2 regions of the Kitasatospora sp. NPDC059827 genome follow, and region 2 is predicted to be linked to the other one. Evidence: riboswitches for the same ligand, from Rfam matches in the RefSeq annotation. Region 2 holds a riboswitch; the other holds the start of a gene.

Region 1 (6,656 bases), on a different contig from region 2:
GCGGGAGCGGCGGGCGCCGACCGCGAAGGCGGGCCCGGCGAGCAGGGCGACCTCCAGCAGCCCCATGCCGGTGACGGTGGCGACCACGACCTTGGTGCTGTTGCCGCCGGCGGGGTCGCGGTAGACGGTGGAGTCCCGGTAGTAGGGGACGGCGCCGTACGGCGGCGGGTCGAGCGCGACGGCCCGCGCGGTGAGGGTGTAGCCGTGGGCGTTGAACGACTGGACCGTGGCCCAGTCGAGGGCGGCCCCGCCCGGGAGGTGCACCAGCCAGGAGCCGCGGTTGGTGCGGCCCTGCTCGGGGGCGGGCTGTCCGGGTTCCGCCGCGGCGGCCAGCTGGTCGAGCAACTCGCCCGGCCGGGCGATGAGTTCGACCCGCTTGAGGTCGTCCGGGTGCTCCACCAGGCCGGTGATGCGGAAGGTGGTCCGCTCCAGTCCCTGGACGGTGGTGTCGCTGCCGAGCCGGAGCCCGGAGTTGTCCAGGAAGGCCTGGGTGACGGCGAGTTCGTGCGGCGCGCCGGGCGCGCGGCCCTTGACCAGGTCGACCCGGCCGCGCCAGACCGGGTCGCCCAGGTCGGCCTCGGCGGTGAGGGTGCGGACCAGGCCCTCGGGCGAGCTCGCACCGGTCTCCGGTCCGGTCCGGACGGGGGTGAGCGCGCTGCCGGGCGGCAGCAGCGAGCCGACCAGGACGGTCGGGTCGGTGCTCGCGCCCTTGAGCTGCTCGGGCGTGGGCTGTTGGCCGGGCCGCGGCTGGACGGCGAACGCGCCGTCCTCGGCGACCGGGGCCTGTTCGACGGCCTGGCCCGGGTTGAGCGCGGTGACCAGCGCGTCCGCGCCGCCCACCACCCGCTCGACCCGTTCGGCGGGGGACAGCTGGCCGCTGCGGTGGACCACGTCGGCGCCGGTGACGCCGAGCACGGGCAGGGCGATCATGGCCACGATCAGGGCGCTGCGCCCCTTGGCCCGCAGGGCGTCGCGCCGGGCCATCCGCAGCGCGACCTTCCACGCTCCGAACCTCATCGGGCCACCTCGCCGAAGGAGTTGGCGGTGGAGTCGTCGACGGTGTGGGAGCGGTGGACGGCGGCCCGGTGGTTGCCGGAGCGGCGTCCGACGCTCTCCGAGGCGACCGAGCCGTCCCGCAGGTGGACCACCCGGTCGGCCCAACTGGCGTGCGAGGCCTCGTGGGTGACCATCATGGCGGCCGCCCCGGCGTCGCAGCGGGCGCGCAGTACGGCGAGCACGGCGTCGCCGGTGGCGGAGTCGAGCGCCCCCGTGGGTTCGTCGGCGAGGACGAGGCGGCGCTCGCCGATCAGGGCGCGGGCGATGGCGACGCGCTGCTGCTGGCCGCCGGACATGTCGTCGGGGAAGCGGTCGGCGAGCTCGCCGATGCCCAGTTCCTCCAGGGCGGCGAGGGCCTCCCGGCGGGCGGTGCGTCCGGAGACGCCGTCGAGCTCGCGCGGCAGGGCGATGTTCTCGGCGGCGGTGAGCGCCGGGATCAGGTTGTAGTCCTGGAAGACGTAGCCGACGGAGCGTCGCCGCAGGTCGGCGAGCTTGCCCCGGCCGAGGCCGCCGAGGGTGACGCCCTCGACCAGCACCTCGCCGCCGCTGGGCAGGTCCAGCCCGCCGGCCAGGGTGAGCAGGGTCGACTTGCCCGAGCCGGAGGGCCCCATCACGGCGACGAACTCGCCGGCGTGGACGGTCAGGTCGACCTCGCGCAGGGCGTGCACCTCGGCGGCGCCGCGGCCGTGCACCCGGGAGACTCCGGCCAGCTGCAGGACGGGCGCGGGTCGGCTCGGATCGATGTGGGACATGGTTCCCCCTCGTGAGCTGTTCAGCTGCATATGTCGGTGAACTATATATGCCGGTGGGGGATGAGCAAGTCATGGCGGATTTGGTCAAGGTTCTACAAAGCTGTCGAAGATCGGCCGAAAAGGTGACTCGGGGTCGCCGCGCCGGGTCTATGCTTTGGGAGGTTTGAAAAGGCACCTCGTTCGGTGAGGCGTCTTCACGGACACAGGCCACTGACCCGACGACGTCGAGAGACGCCCAGGTTCAGGACAGGTCTTCCCGAGTTAAGGGTTGACCCCAAGTGGCTTCCGGCCGATCCGGCTGGACACGCCGTGGAGTGCCAAAGCTCTGACGAGTTGGGGTGTACCGGTCCTCGAAGGCCGGTGTGCTCCTTGCCGTGTCGTGATGCGGCGCACAGACGGTGCGCCCCCGACCGGGAGGAGGCGAGAGACATGGACTGCGATAGTCCGGGCCACAGTAGCCCCTGCCCCCGCATGCTCTCGAACACCTCCGGCACGCGGTAACAACCTTCCCTGCGCGTTCACCCGAAGCTTCGTCCTGCGCTCAACCATGCCCGGACGCAAGCCGCTTGACGCGTCGTCAGCATCATCGTGCCCGCACGGCCGCCGCCGCTCAGCGTCGCCGTACGGCGTGGATGCCGTGCGCCCGCAGGGAGGTTCGCCGCTGCGTGCCCCCTGACGCCCCCTCAAGGTAGGGGGAGGGAGGCCCCGCCATGACCAACGTGATGCTGGACCCGAAGATTCCCACGGTCCCCACCGCTCCCGCCGCCGCTCCCGCCGCCGCTCCGGCCGCCAAGTCCGCCGTCCTGGACGACGCCCACGTCGGCGACATCAAGGGTGCGCTCGGCACCATCCGGCTCGACGACACCACCCCCCGCCACGGACTCTCCGCCCGGCTCAAGACCCTGCTGGCGATCGTCGGCCCCGGCCTGATCGTCATGGTCGGCGACAACGACGCCGGCGCCTTCTCCACCTACGGCCAGGCCGGCCAGAACTACGGCACCCAGCTGCTGTGGACGCTGCTCCTGCTCGTCCCGGTGCTGTACGTCAACCAGGAGATGGTGCTGCGCCTGGGCGCGGTCACCGGTGTCGGCCACGCCCGGCTGATCCTGGAGCGCTTCGGCAAGTTCTGGGGCGCGTTCAGCGTCATCGACCTCTTCCTGCTCAACGCCCTCACCCTGGTCACCGAGTTCATCGGCGTCACCATGGCGGCCGGGTACCTGGGCCTGCCCAAGGTCCTCTCGGTGGTGCTGGCGGCGGCGATCATCATCGCCTCGGCCTTCACCGGCTCCTTCCAGCGCTTCGAGCGGGTCGCCATCACGCTCTGCGTCGGCTCGCTGCTGCTGGTCCCGATCTACTTCATGGTCCACCCGAAGACCTCGCAGATGGCCCACGACTTCGTGACGCCGCAGATGCCCGGCGGCGCCGGCCAGCTCGCGGCCGTCATGATGGTCATCATCTCGATCGTCGGCACCACCGTCGCCCCCTGGCAGCTGTTCTTCCAGCAGTCGTACGTCATCGACAAGCGGATCACCCCGCGTTTCATGAAGTACGAGAAGGTCGACCTGTGGATCGGCATCGCGATCGTGATCATCGGCGCGGCCGCGCTGATCGGCCTCACGGCGGCGGCGTTCGCGGGCACCGACGGCTTCGGTCAGTTCTCCGACACGGCCGCCGTCGCCAAGGGCATCGAGGACAAGGCCGGCCACCTGGCGGGCGTGCTGTTCGCCATCGCCCTGCTGGACGCCTCGATCATCGGCGCCTTCGCCGTCTCGCTCTCCACCGCCTACGCCATCGGCGACGTGTTCGGCATCAAGCACTCGCTGCACCGCGGGGTCAAGGGCGCCAAGGGCTTCTACGCCGTGTACGCCGGACTGGTGGCCGTCGCCGCGACGATCACCCTGCTGTCCAACGGCTACACCCAGGGCCTGATCACCCAGTTCGTCCAGGTGCTGGCCGGGGTGCTGCTGCCCTCCGCCACCGTCTTCCTGCTGCTGCTCTGCAACGACAAGGCCGTGCTCGGCCCCTGGGCCAACGGGCCCCGGACCAACGCCTTCACCTCCACGGTGGTCGGCGTGCTGGTGATGCTCTCGCTGATCCTGACCGCCTCGGTGGTCTGGCCGGACATCAGCTCGGACGCGATCCTGTGGATCATGGGCGGCTGCGGCGTGATCGGGGTCCTGGTCGCGGGCTACTTCTTCACCGCCGGCCGCACCGGCACCAAGGAGGACCCTCCCCCAGCCTCCGGCCGGGGGTGCCCCCATGACCGCACCGGCCGGGAGGACTGGCGGATGCCCCCGCTGGAGACGCTGGGCCGTCCGGTGATGTCCACCGCCCGCAAGGTCGGCATGGGCGCCCTGCGCGCCTACCTGCTGATCGCGATGGTCATGGTCATCATCAAGGTCGTCCAGACCGCGCTCAACCACTGAGCCGCCGAGCGGAGCCCGTACGGACGGGTGGCGGGCAGCGGCTCGCCACCCGTCCGTTCCTTTGCCCGCGATCCCCCCGGCCCGCGTTCCCCGTGTTGCCCCGTTTCCCCGTGAATCCTCTGGAGGAGGTGCCGTCGTGCACACCCTGACCACCGTCGAGTTCCTGGTCCGGCTCGCCACCGGCGTCGCCTGCGGCGCGCTGATCGGCATCGAGCGCCAGTGGCGGGCCCGGATGGCCGGCCTGCGGACCAACGCCCTGGTCGCCGCCGGTGCCACCCTGTTCGTCCTGTACAGCGAGGCGGTCGGCGACACCGGCAGCCCCACCCGGGTCGCCTCCTACGTGGTCTCCGGCATCGGCTTCCTCGGCGGTGGCGTGATCCTGCGCGACGGGGCCGGCGTCCGTGGCCTCAACACCGCCGCCACGCTGTGGTGTTCGGCCGCGGTCGGGGTGCTGGCGGCCTCCGGCAAGCTGGAGCTGGCCGCGCTCGGCACCTTCGCGGTGCTCGCCGTCCACCTGGTGCTGCGCCCGGCCGGCCGACTGCTCGACCGGTCCCCGCAGTCCGGCAGCGACCCGGACTCCACCACCCGGGCCACCGTCCACGTGGAGTGCGACCGCAAGTCCGAGACCCACATCCGGGCCCTGCTGCTCCAGGCCCTGACCGCCTCCGGCCTGGCCCCGACCGGCCTGCGCGCCCGCCGCACCGAGCAGGGCGACGCCACCAGCCTGCGGGCCACCGTGGCGATCACGGGCCAGGTGGCCCCCGCGCTGGAGCAGGTCGTCAGCCGGCTCTCGCTGGAGCCGGGCGTCCGGGACCTGCACTGGCACCTGGACGACGAGTCGGACGAACCGGGCAGCCCCGCGCTCGCCTGAGCACATCTGAGCACGCCTGAGCACGCCTGAGCATGCCTGAGCACGCCGAGGGAGCCGAGGTAGTAGAACGGAGGGACCGTCACGCGTACCCTCCGGGAGGCCGTCCGATGCTGAAAGCCGACCCCGAGCACGGGCCGTTGGTGCCGATGCTGCTGGTGCTGACCCTGGTGACCGGGGTGGTGGACGCGGTCAGCTACCTGGAGCTCGGACACGTCTTCGTCGCCAACATGACCGGCAACGTGGTCTTCCTCGGCTTCGCCCTGGCCGGCGCCCCCGGCCTGTCCGCCACCGCCTCGCTGGCCGCCCTGGCCGCCTTCGTGCTCGGCGCCCTGGCCGGCGGCCACCTGGCCCGGCACCTGCCCGGCCACCGGGGGCACCTGCTGACCGTCGCCGTCGCCGGCCAGGCGGTGCTCGTCTCCGCGAGCACCGTCCTGGCGGCCGTGCTCGGCCACGGCTCCGAGCCCGCCCGCTACACCCTGATCGGGCTGCTCGCCCTCGCCATGGGCGGCCAGAACGCGGTGGTCCGCTCGCTCAAGGTCCCCGACCTCACCACCACCGTGCTCACCATGACCATCACCGCCCTCGCCGCGGACCGCACCGGCCCGCGCCGGCTCGCCTCGACGGTGTGGATGTTCGCCGGCGCCCTCCTCGGTGCCGTCCTGGTCCTGCACGCCGCCGTCCCGGTCGCCCTGGGCCTGGCGCTCGCCCTGCTGGTCGCGGTCGCCGCCCTCACCCACCACGCGGCCGGGCCCGTCCCGGCCCCGGCCTGGACGGCGCGCCGCTGAGGCCGCGACAGCTCCTCCGGGCGGCCTGCTGCCGGACCGGTCCGGCCGTTCCCGTCCGGCTCCTGCTGCCCACCTCCCCGGACGGACGGACGGACGGACGGACAGGACGGACAGGACGGACAGGACGGACGGGACGGACGGGACGGACGGTCGCGTTCGAGGACGGGCCCCTTTCACTCCTCCCGGCGGTGCCCGGCGCGGCCGCTCCAGAGCGGCTCCAGTCGGGCCCACTCGGCGGTCCAGCCGGTCTCGGCCCGGCGGTTGAGCGCGCTCAGGCGCAGCCGCAGGGCGAAGGCGATCAGGGCGGACAGGGCGAGCAGTGCACCGGCGCCGGTGCAGGCCGCGGAGACGGCGAGGGCGGTGCGGTCGAGCGGCGGATCGGTGGCGTTGCCGGCCGGGTCGACCCAGACCTGGACGACGCCGCCGACGGTGGGTGGGCCGGAGGCCTCGACGGTGCCGGTGTGCGGGGTGGCCCCGGGGTAGGTCCAGGCGGCCTCGACCTCGACCCGGTTGCCGTAGCCGCCGGAGAACCGGCTGGTGGGAGCCGTGCCGCGGTTGGGCTCGGCGGTCACCACGGCGTCGATCCGGTGCAGCCGGGTCAGGTCGGTGTCGGCCTGCGGGGCGGTGGCGCGGAAGAGCAGCAGTGCGCCGCCGACGGAGAGGGCGGTGGCCAGCAGCCCGCCGACGACGGTGAGCAGCCAGGCGCGGGCGCGGGACCGGTCGAGCGGGCGGGCCAACGGTTCGTGCCGGGCACCGAAGGCCCGCC
Region 2 (6,656 bases):
GGTGGCGATCGCCCAGCCGACCCGGCCGAGGTCGCCGGCGGCGATGGCGGCGCCCGCGTAGGAGCCGACCCCGGGCAGGGCGTAGCGCTGGTTGTCGACGCTGATCGCCTCGGAGGCGACCAGGAAGAACCAGCCGCCGCCGAAGCTGAGCATGCCGTTCCAGACCAGGCCGATCATGCCGGAGGGCAGTTCGACCTTCCAGAACCGCATCCACCGGCTGAACCGGAAGGAGCGGGACAGCTCGTCGAGTTCGCGCGGCAGCGAGACCAGGGAGTGGTAGAAGCCGAAGGTCATGTTCCACGCCTGGGACGTGAAGATGGCGAACACGGCCGCGCACTCCAGGCCGAGCTCGGAGCCGGGGAAGAGGGCGAGGAAGCCGGTGACGGCGACGGTCAGGAAGGCGAGCACCGGCACCGACTGGAGGATGTCCAGCGCGGGGATCAGCACCCGTTCCAGCCGGCGGCTGCGGGCGGCGGCGTAGGCGTAGCCGAAGGTGAAGCCGACCGAGAGGACCAGCGCCGCGAACATCCGCAGCAGCGAGCGCGCCGCGTCGTACGGCAGCCGGGCCGGGTCGGTGTCCACGGCGGCGTCGCGCGCGGTGGAGAACCGTACGGTGGTGCCCTGTCCGACCCGCAGTGCGAGGTAGAGCAGGACCAGGACGGCGGCGGCCACGACCACGTCCGCCCAGCCCGCCCGGGGGGCCCGGCCCGCCCGGGACGGGCGGCCCGCGGTCCGGGGCGGCAGCGGGCCCCGGGACGGGCCCGGGGCGGACTTCGGGAAGGACATGACGGGGACCTCCGGCGCAAACCCGGGCAGTCTGCTCCCTTCTGACGTCCGTACGCAAATGGACCGGTGTTTCGGTCCGGTGCTCAGGCCGGACAGGGCCTACGCGGTTTCGACGAACTCCAGCAGGTTGCCGACCGGGTCGGTGGTGTAGAAGCGGCGCCGGGGCGGGAGGCTGTCGTCCCAGACGACCTGGGCGCCGAGTCCGGCGAGGAGTTCGGCGAAGTCCTCGATCTCGCAGACCGCCATGCCGGGGTGGGCCTTGACGCTGGGGCGGAAGCGCTCCTCGATGCCGAGGTAGAGCCGGACCCGGCCGCCGTCGGCGGCGAACCAGCAGCCGCCGCGGCCGGTCAGCGGCTGGGGCTTGGGGATCTCGGCCATCTGCAGGACGTCGCCGTAGAAGGCGCGCAGCAGGGGCTCGCTGCCGGGCGGCGCGGAGAGCTGGACGTGGTCGAGGGCCGTGATCACTTCGGCTTCCTCTCGGAGGGGTCGGACGGGGTGGACGTGGCGTGCTGCCGGGCCGCGGTGACCAGCAGCCGGGCGGTCGGGGTGGGCAGGCCGAGGTGGTGGGCGATCCACTGGGGGTCGTGCCCGTGGGTGGCGAACACCCAGGCGGTGTACAGCCGGTTGAGGCCGGGGGCGTCGGGGCCGAGCAGGAGCGGGCGGACCTGCTCCATCGGGAAGCCCTCCAGCGAGCGGGCGCTGAACCACTGGGCGTCGTCCTCCGGAGCGGGCGGTACGGCCAGGCCCGCCCGCTGCCGGCTGTGGGCCAGCAGCAGGGCGAGCAGCAGCCCGACGGCCGAGCCGCCGATGAGCACGCCGGAGAGGAACAGGCGCAGCGGGGCGGGGGCGGCGCCGAGGGCGGCGACCTGGAGGGCCAGGAGGAGCACGGCGACGCAGAGCGCCGTACCTCGGCTCGTCCAGGGGAACAGGGCGGTCCGGGGCATGCGGTGTCCTCCTCCGGTGGTGTCGGTGCTGGCGGTGGTGCCACTGGCGCTGCGGCGGGGCCGGCCTCAGGCGGCGCGGACCAGCCGGGGGTCGTACTTGTAGCCGATCTGCCGGACGGTGGCGATCGCCTCCCGGTGGCCGGGGCCGAGCTTGCGGCGGATCCGGGCGATGTGGGTGGCGATGGTGCGGGTGTCGCCGGTGTCCGGCCGGCCCCAGACGGACTCCATCAGCTGGCGGCGGGAGTGCACCCGCAGCGGGTTGCCGACCAGGTGGGCGAGCAGTTCGAACTCCAGGTACGGCATGTCGAGTTGCTGGCCGTCGACGGTGACGGTGCGCTGCTCCGGGTCGACCACCAGGCCGGCCGAGTCGAGGACGGGCCGCGGGCCGGGGACGGGCCGGGCGGCGGGGACGGGCCGCAGGACGGGGGCGGCGGTGTGGTCCGAGAAGATGGCGTCGAGCCTGCGGTAGCGCACGGCCATGGCGGATGCTCCTTCGGCTGGTGGGGTCGGTCGGGTCAGTGGCCGGGGTGCCAGGAGGCTTCCAGTCGGGCCGTCCCGTCCGGGCCGGTGACGGAGTGCCAGCTGGCCCGCATCCGGGTGGGCCGGTCGTTCGGGAGTCCCGGGGTCGGGCTCGGGGCCGGGGCGCCGACGGCGCGCAGCACGGTGTTGTCGAGCGGGCTGGCGGCCAGCCGTCGGCCCACCGCGGCGAGGGCGGCGCGCAGTCGGCCGCGATCGGTGGACGGGAGGGCGGGCTGGAAAGCGGCAACGATGGACATGGCTGGTCACCTCCGTGACAGGACAGGCAAGATCTGAACAAGTGCGCTGGTGCGCAGGGGAGTTGATGATTCAGGCAGCGGCGGGCGCGGGCGCGGGCGTGGTCGCGGCGGCGGCCCGGTGGCGGGCGGCGGCGAGGGCGATCCGGTGCGCGGCGGCCGGCGGGAGGTCCGCGAAGCGGGCGAGCCAGTCCGGGCGGTGGCCCTGGCGGGCCAGCAGGTAGGCCAGGTGGACACGCGGCTCGTACGCGGAGGCCGGGGTGTTGCGGGTGCCCGAGCGGGGGCAGCTGCCGGGGTCGTCGAGGCGGTAGGCGCGCTCGACGCCGTCGTGCAGGGCGAGTCGGACGCTGGGGCAGTGGTGGAAGAGGTGGTGGAAGGGGGTGGTGGTGCGCATGGCCGTACTGCCTTCCTTCCCCCGGGTGCGGGGTGGTCGAGGGTTCCGGGGCGGGGCCGGGGGCGGCGGGCCGTCGTGTGCGGCGCCGCCCTCGGCGTCCGGGTCAGTGGTTCAGTGCGGTCTGCACGATCTTGACGATCACCATCACCATCGCGACCAGCAGGTAGACGCGCAGGGCGCCCATGCCGAGCTTGCGGGTGGTGGACATCACCGGCTTCTCCAAGGTCTCCAGCGGGGGCATCCGCCAGTTCTCCCGGCCGGTGCGGTCGATCGGGTCCTCCTTGGTGCCGCGGCGGCCGGAGAGGAAGGAGTACCCGGCGACCAGGACGCCCGCCACCCCGCAGCCGGCCATGATCCGCAGGATCGCGTCCGAGCTGATGTCCGGCCAGACGACGGCCGCGGTGAGGATCAGCGACAGGGTGACCAGCACGCCGACCACGGCGGCGGTGAAGGCGTTGGTCTTGGGACCGTTCACCCAGGGGCCGAGCACGGCCTTGTCGTTGCAGAGCAGCAGCAGGAAGACGGTGGCGGAGGGCAGCAGCACCCCGGCCAGCACCTGGACGAACTGGGTGATCAGGCCCTGGGTGTAGCCGTTGGACAGCAGGGTGATCGTCGCGGCGACGGCCACCAGTCCGGCGTACACGGCGTAGAAGCCCTTGGCGCCCTTGACCCCGCGGTGCAGCGAGTGCTTGATGCCGAAGACGTCGCCGATGGCGTAGGCGGTGGAGAGCGAGACGGCGAAGGCGCCGATGATCGAGGCGTCCAGCAGGGCGATGGCGAACAGCACGCCCGCCAGGTGGCCGGCCTTGTCCTCGATGCCCTTGGCGACGGCCCCGGCGTCGGAGAACTGGCCGAAGCCGTCGGTGCCCGCGAAGGCGGCGGCGGTGAAGCCCATCATGGCGGCGGCGCCGATGATCACGATCGCGATGCCGATCCAGAGATCGGCCTTCTCGTACCTCATGAAGCGCGGGGTGATCCGCTTGTCGATGACGTACGACTGCTGGAAGAACAGCTGCCAGGGGGCGACGGTGGTGCCGACGATCGAGATGATCACCAGCATGACCGCGGCCAACTCGCCCGCGCCGCCCGGCATCTGCGGCACCACGAAGTCGTGGGCCATCTGCGAGGTCTTCGGGTGGACCATGAAGTAGATCGGCACCAGCAGCAGCGAGCCTATGCACAGGGTCACCGCGACCCGCTCGAAGCGCTGGAAGGAGCCGGTGAAGGCCGAGGCGATGATGATCGCCGCCGCCAGCACCACCGAGGCGACCTTGGGCAGGCCCAGGTAGCCGGCCGCGAGCGTCACGCCGATGAACTCGGTGACCAGGGTGAGGGCGTTGAGCAGGAAGAGGTCGATGACGCTGAACGCGCCCCAGAACTTGCCGAAGCGCTCCAGGATCAGCCGGGCGTGGCCGACACCGGTGACCGCGCCCAGGCGCAGCACCATCTCCTGGTTGACGTACAGCACGGGCACCAGCATCAGCAGCGTCCACAGCAGCTGGGTGCCGTAGTTCTGGCCGGCCTGGCCGTAGGTGGAGAAGGCGCCGGCGTCGTTGTCGCCGACCATCACGATCAGGCCGGGGCCGACGATCGCCAGCAGGGTCTTGAGTCTTGCCGACAGACCCTGGCGCGGTGCGTCGTCATCGAGCTTGATGGTGCCGAGCGCACCCTTGATGTCGCCGACGTGGGCGTCGTCCAGGACGGCCGAACGCGGCTTCTGCGGCTTGGAGTTGAGTGTGGCGTTGGTGGTCATGACGTTCCTCCCGTGGACCCCGGGACAGGCGGGGTGATGGGGGCGCGCAGCAGTAATTCCCCCTGCGTGCGGGCACGGCGCACCGGCCCGCGGCGGGGCGTGCCGGGGTGGGCACGGCGGAGCCGCGTGCGTGCTGGTGAACGGTGCGACGACGTCGCCGCCATGACGTGACGGTGTGTCAGTTATACGCGCAGGGAAGGTTGTTACCGCGTGCCGGAGGTGTACGAGGACAGGCGGGGGCAGGGGCTACTGTGGCCCGGACTACTGCAATCCATGTCTCTCGCCTCCTCCCGGTCGACGCACCCCGTGGTGCGTTTCATCGACGCGGCAAGGAGTTCACCGGCGCGCGGAACGTCCACCGGTTCACCCCAACTCGTCAGAGCTTTGGCACTCCACGGCGTGTCCGGCCCGTTCGGGGCGGAAGCCACTTCGGATCAACCCTTAGGTCGGGAAGATCTGTCCTAACCCTGGGCGTCTCTCGACGTCGTCGGATCAGTGGCCTGTGTCCGTGAAGAAGCCTCACCGAACGAGGTGCCTTCTTCAAACCTCCAGAAGCATAGACCGGCGGGGGCGCGATACTTGCGCACTTGGTAGAACCTTTACCTTTCGCGAGGCGTGACGTCCGTCCGGGTGACGCGGGTTTGAGCGCCACGTGACGACGGAACGACTTCCCGCCGGATCCGTACCCGCACACGCAGCTGAGGGGTGGCATGGCGACCGCAGGCTCCCAGACCGCAGGACCTCCGGGGGCTCCCCGGCGGGCGAGGGCGCTGGCGCTCGCCCGGCGCCCGAAGCTCTGGCTCTTCCCCGGCGTCCTGTGCGCCCTGGTGGCCGCGCTGCTCTCGCTGCTCTACCTGGGCGGCATCGTCAACCCGACCGGGCACCTGCACCGGCTGCCGATCGCCCTGGTGAACGCCGACCAGGCCCCGCCCCCGCCCGGCCAGCCGGTCAACCTCGGCACCCAGCTGACCCGCGCCGTGGTGGCCGGGACCCCGGACGACACCGTCCGCTGGCGCCAGACCGACGACGCGGGCGCCCGCGACCTGCTCGCCGCCGGCAAGGTCTACGGCGTGCTGCTCGTCCCCGCCGACTTCACCGCCACCGTCACCGCGCTCGCCACCGGCGGGGCCACTCACCGGCCCACCCTCACCGTCCTCACCAACCCCGGCCTGGGCAGCCTCGGCTCCTCGATCGCCGCCCAGATCGCCCAGAACGCCGCCCACCAGGCCTCGGTCGCGGCCGGACAGCGGCTGCTGGCCGCCGTACCGGCCCAGGGCGGCCCGGGCGCCCAGGGGCCGGACACCGGCGCCACCGCCCGGCTGCTGCTCGCCGACCCGTTCGCCGTCGCCACCCAGGTCGGCCACCCGATCGGCAGCCACAGCGGCCTCGGCCTGAGCGCCTTCTACTTCACCCTGCTCGCCGTGCTGACCGGCTTCATCGGCGGCAACATCATCCACAACGGCGTCGACACCGCGCTCGGCTACAGCGACAGCGAGATCGGCCCCTGGCACACCCGCCGCCCGACCGTCCCGATCAGCCGCACCCAGACCCTGCTGCTCAAGATGCTGATGACCGCCGGGATCATGCTGGTCACCACCTCCCTGGTGCTGCTCTGCACGGCCGGGATCCTCGGCATGGACGCCCCGCACCAGGCCCTGCTGTGGGTGTTCGCCTACTGCGCCAGCCTCGCCGTCGGCCTCGGCGTGCAGGCGATCAACGCCGCGTTCGGCGGGATCGGGCAGCTGGTGTCCATGTTCGTGTTCATCGCGCTCGCCCTGCCGTCCTCCGGGGCGACCGTCCCGCTCCAGGCGGTGCCCGGCTTCTACCGCTTCCTGGCCGTCTTCGAGCCGATGCGGCAGCTGAGCGACGGCATCCGGGCGATCCTCTTCTTCGACGCCCGCTCGGACGCCGGGCTGGCCCGCGGCTGGGTCATGATCGCCATCGGGGTGGCGCTGGCCCTGGCCTTCGGCTTCGGGATGACCCGCTACTACGACCGCAAGGGCCTG

What was found. A riboswitch is a leader RNA that binds a small molecule or an ion and turns the genes downstream of it on or off. The one in region 2 is predicted to bind magnesium.
Region 1: another riboswitch for magnesium. It lies ahead of ACFV8H_RS19420 (NRAMP family divalent metal transporter); the one in region 2 lies ahead of ACFV8H_RS05300 (NRAMP family divalent metal transporter).

What each region holds. Positions count from the first base shown of each region.
Region 1 covers NZ_JBHWIV010000028.1:32,176-38,831, forward strand. Annotated here, with positions in the region: gene ACFV8H_RS19410 (FtsX-like permease family protein) at 1-1,017, opposite strand, end outside; gene ACFV8H_RS19415 (ABC transporter ATP-binding protein) at 1,014-1,808, opposite strand; M-box (ykoK) riboswitch at 1,977-2,153, shown strand; gene ACFV8H_RS19420 (NRAMP family divalent metal transporter) at 2,519-4,234, shown strand; gene ACFV8H_RS19425 (MgtC/SapB family protein) at 4,371-5,105, shown strand; gene ACFV8H_RS19430 (YoaK family protein) at 5,213-5,890, shown strand; gene ACFV8H_RS19435 (hypothetical protein) at 6,064-6,656, opposite strand, start outside.
Region 2 covers NZ_JBHWIV010000005.1:147,157-153,812, forward strand. Annotated here, with positions in the region: gene ACFV8H_RS05270 (ABC transporter permease) at 1-786, opposite strand, end outside; gene ACFV8H_RS05275 (glyoxalase) at 886-1,251, opposite strand; gene ACFV8H_RS05280 (hypothetical protein) at 1,248-1,730, opposite strand; gene ACFV8H_RS05285 (winged helix-turn-helix domain-containing protein) at 1,797-2,210, opposite strand; gene ACFV8H_RS05290 (hypothetical protein) at 2,246-2,506, opposite strand; gene ACFV8H_RS05295 (hypothetical protein) at 2,577-2,897, opposite strand; gene ACFV8H_RS05300 (NRAMP family divalent metal transporter) at 3,001-4,650, opposite strand; M-box (ykoK) riboswitch at 5,011-5,188, opposite strand; gene ACFV8H_RS05305 (YhgE/Pip domain-containing protein) at 5,361-6,656, shown strand, end outside.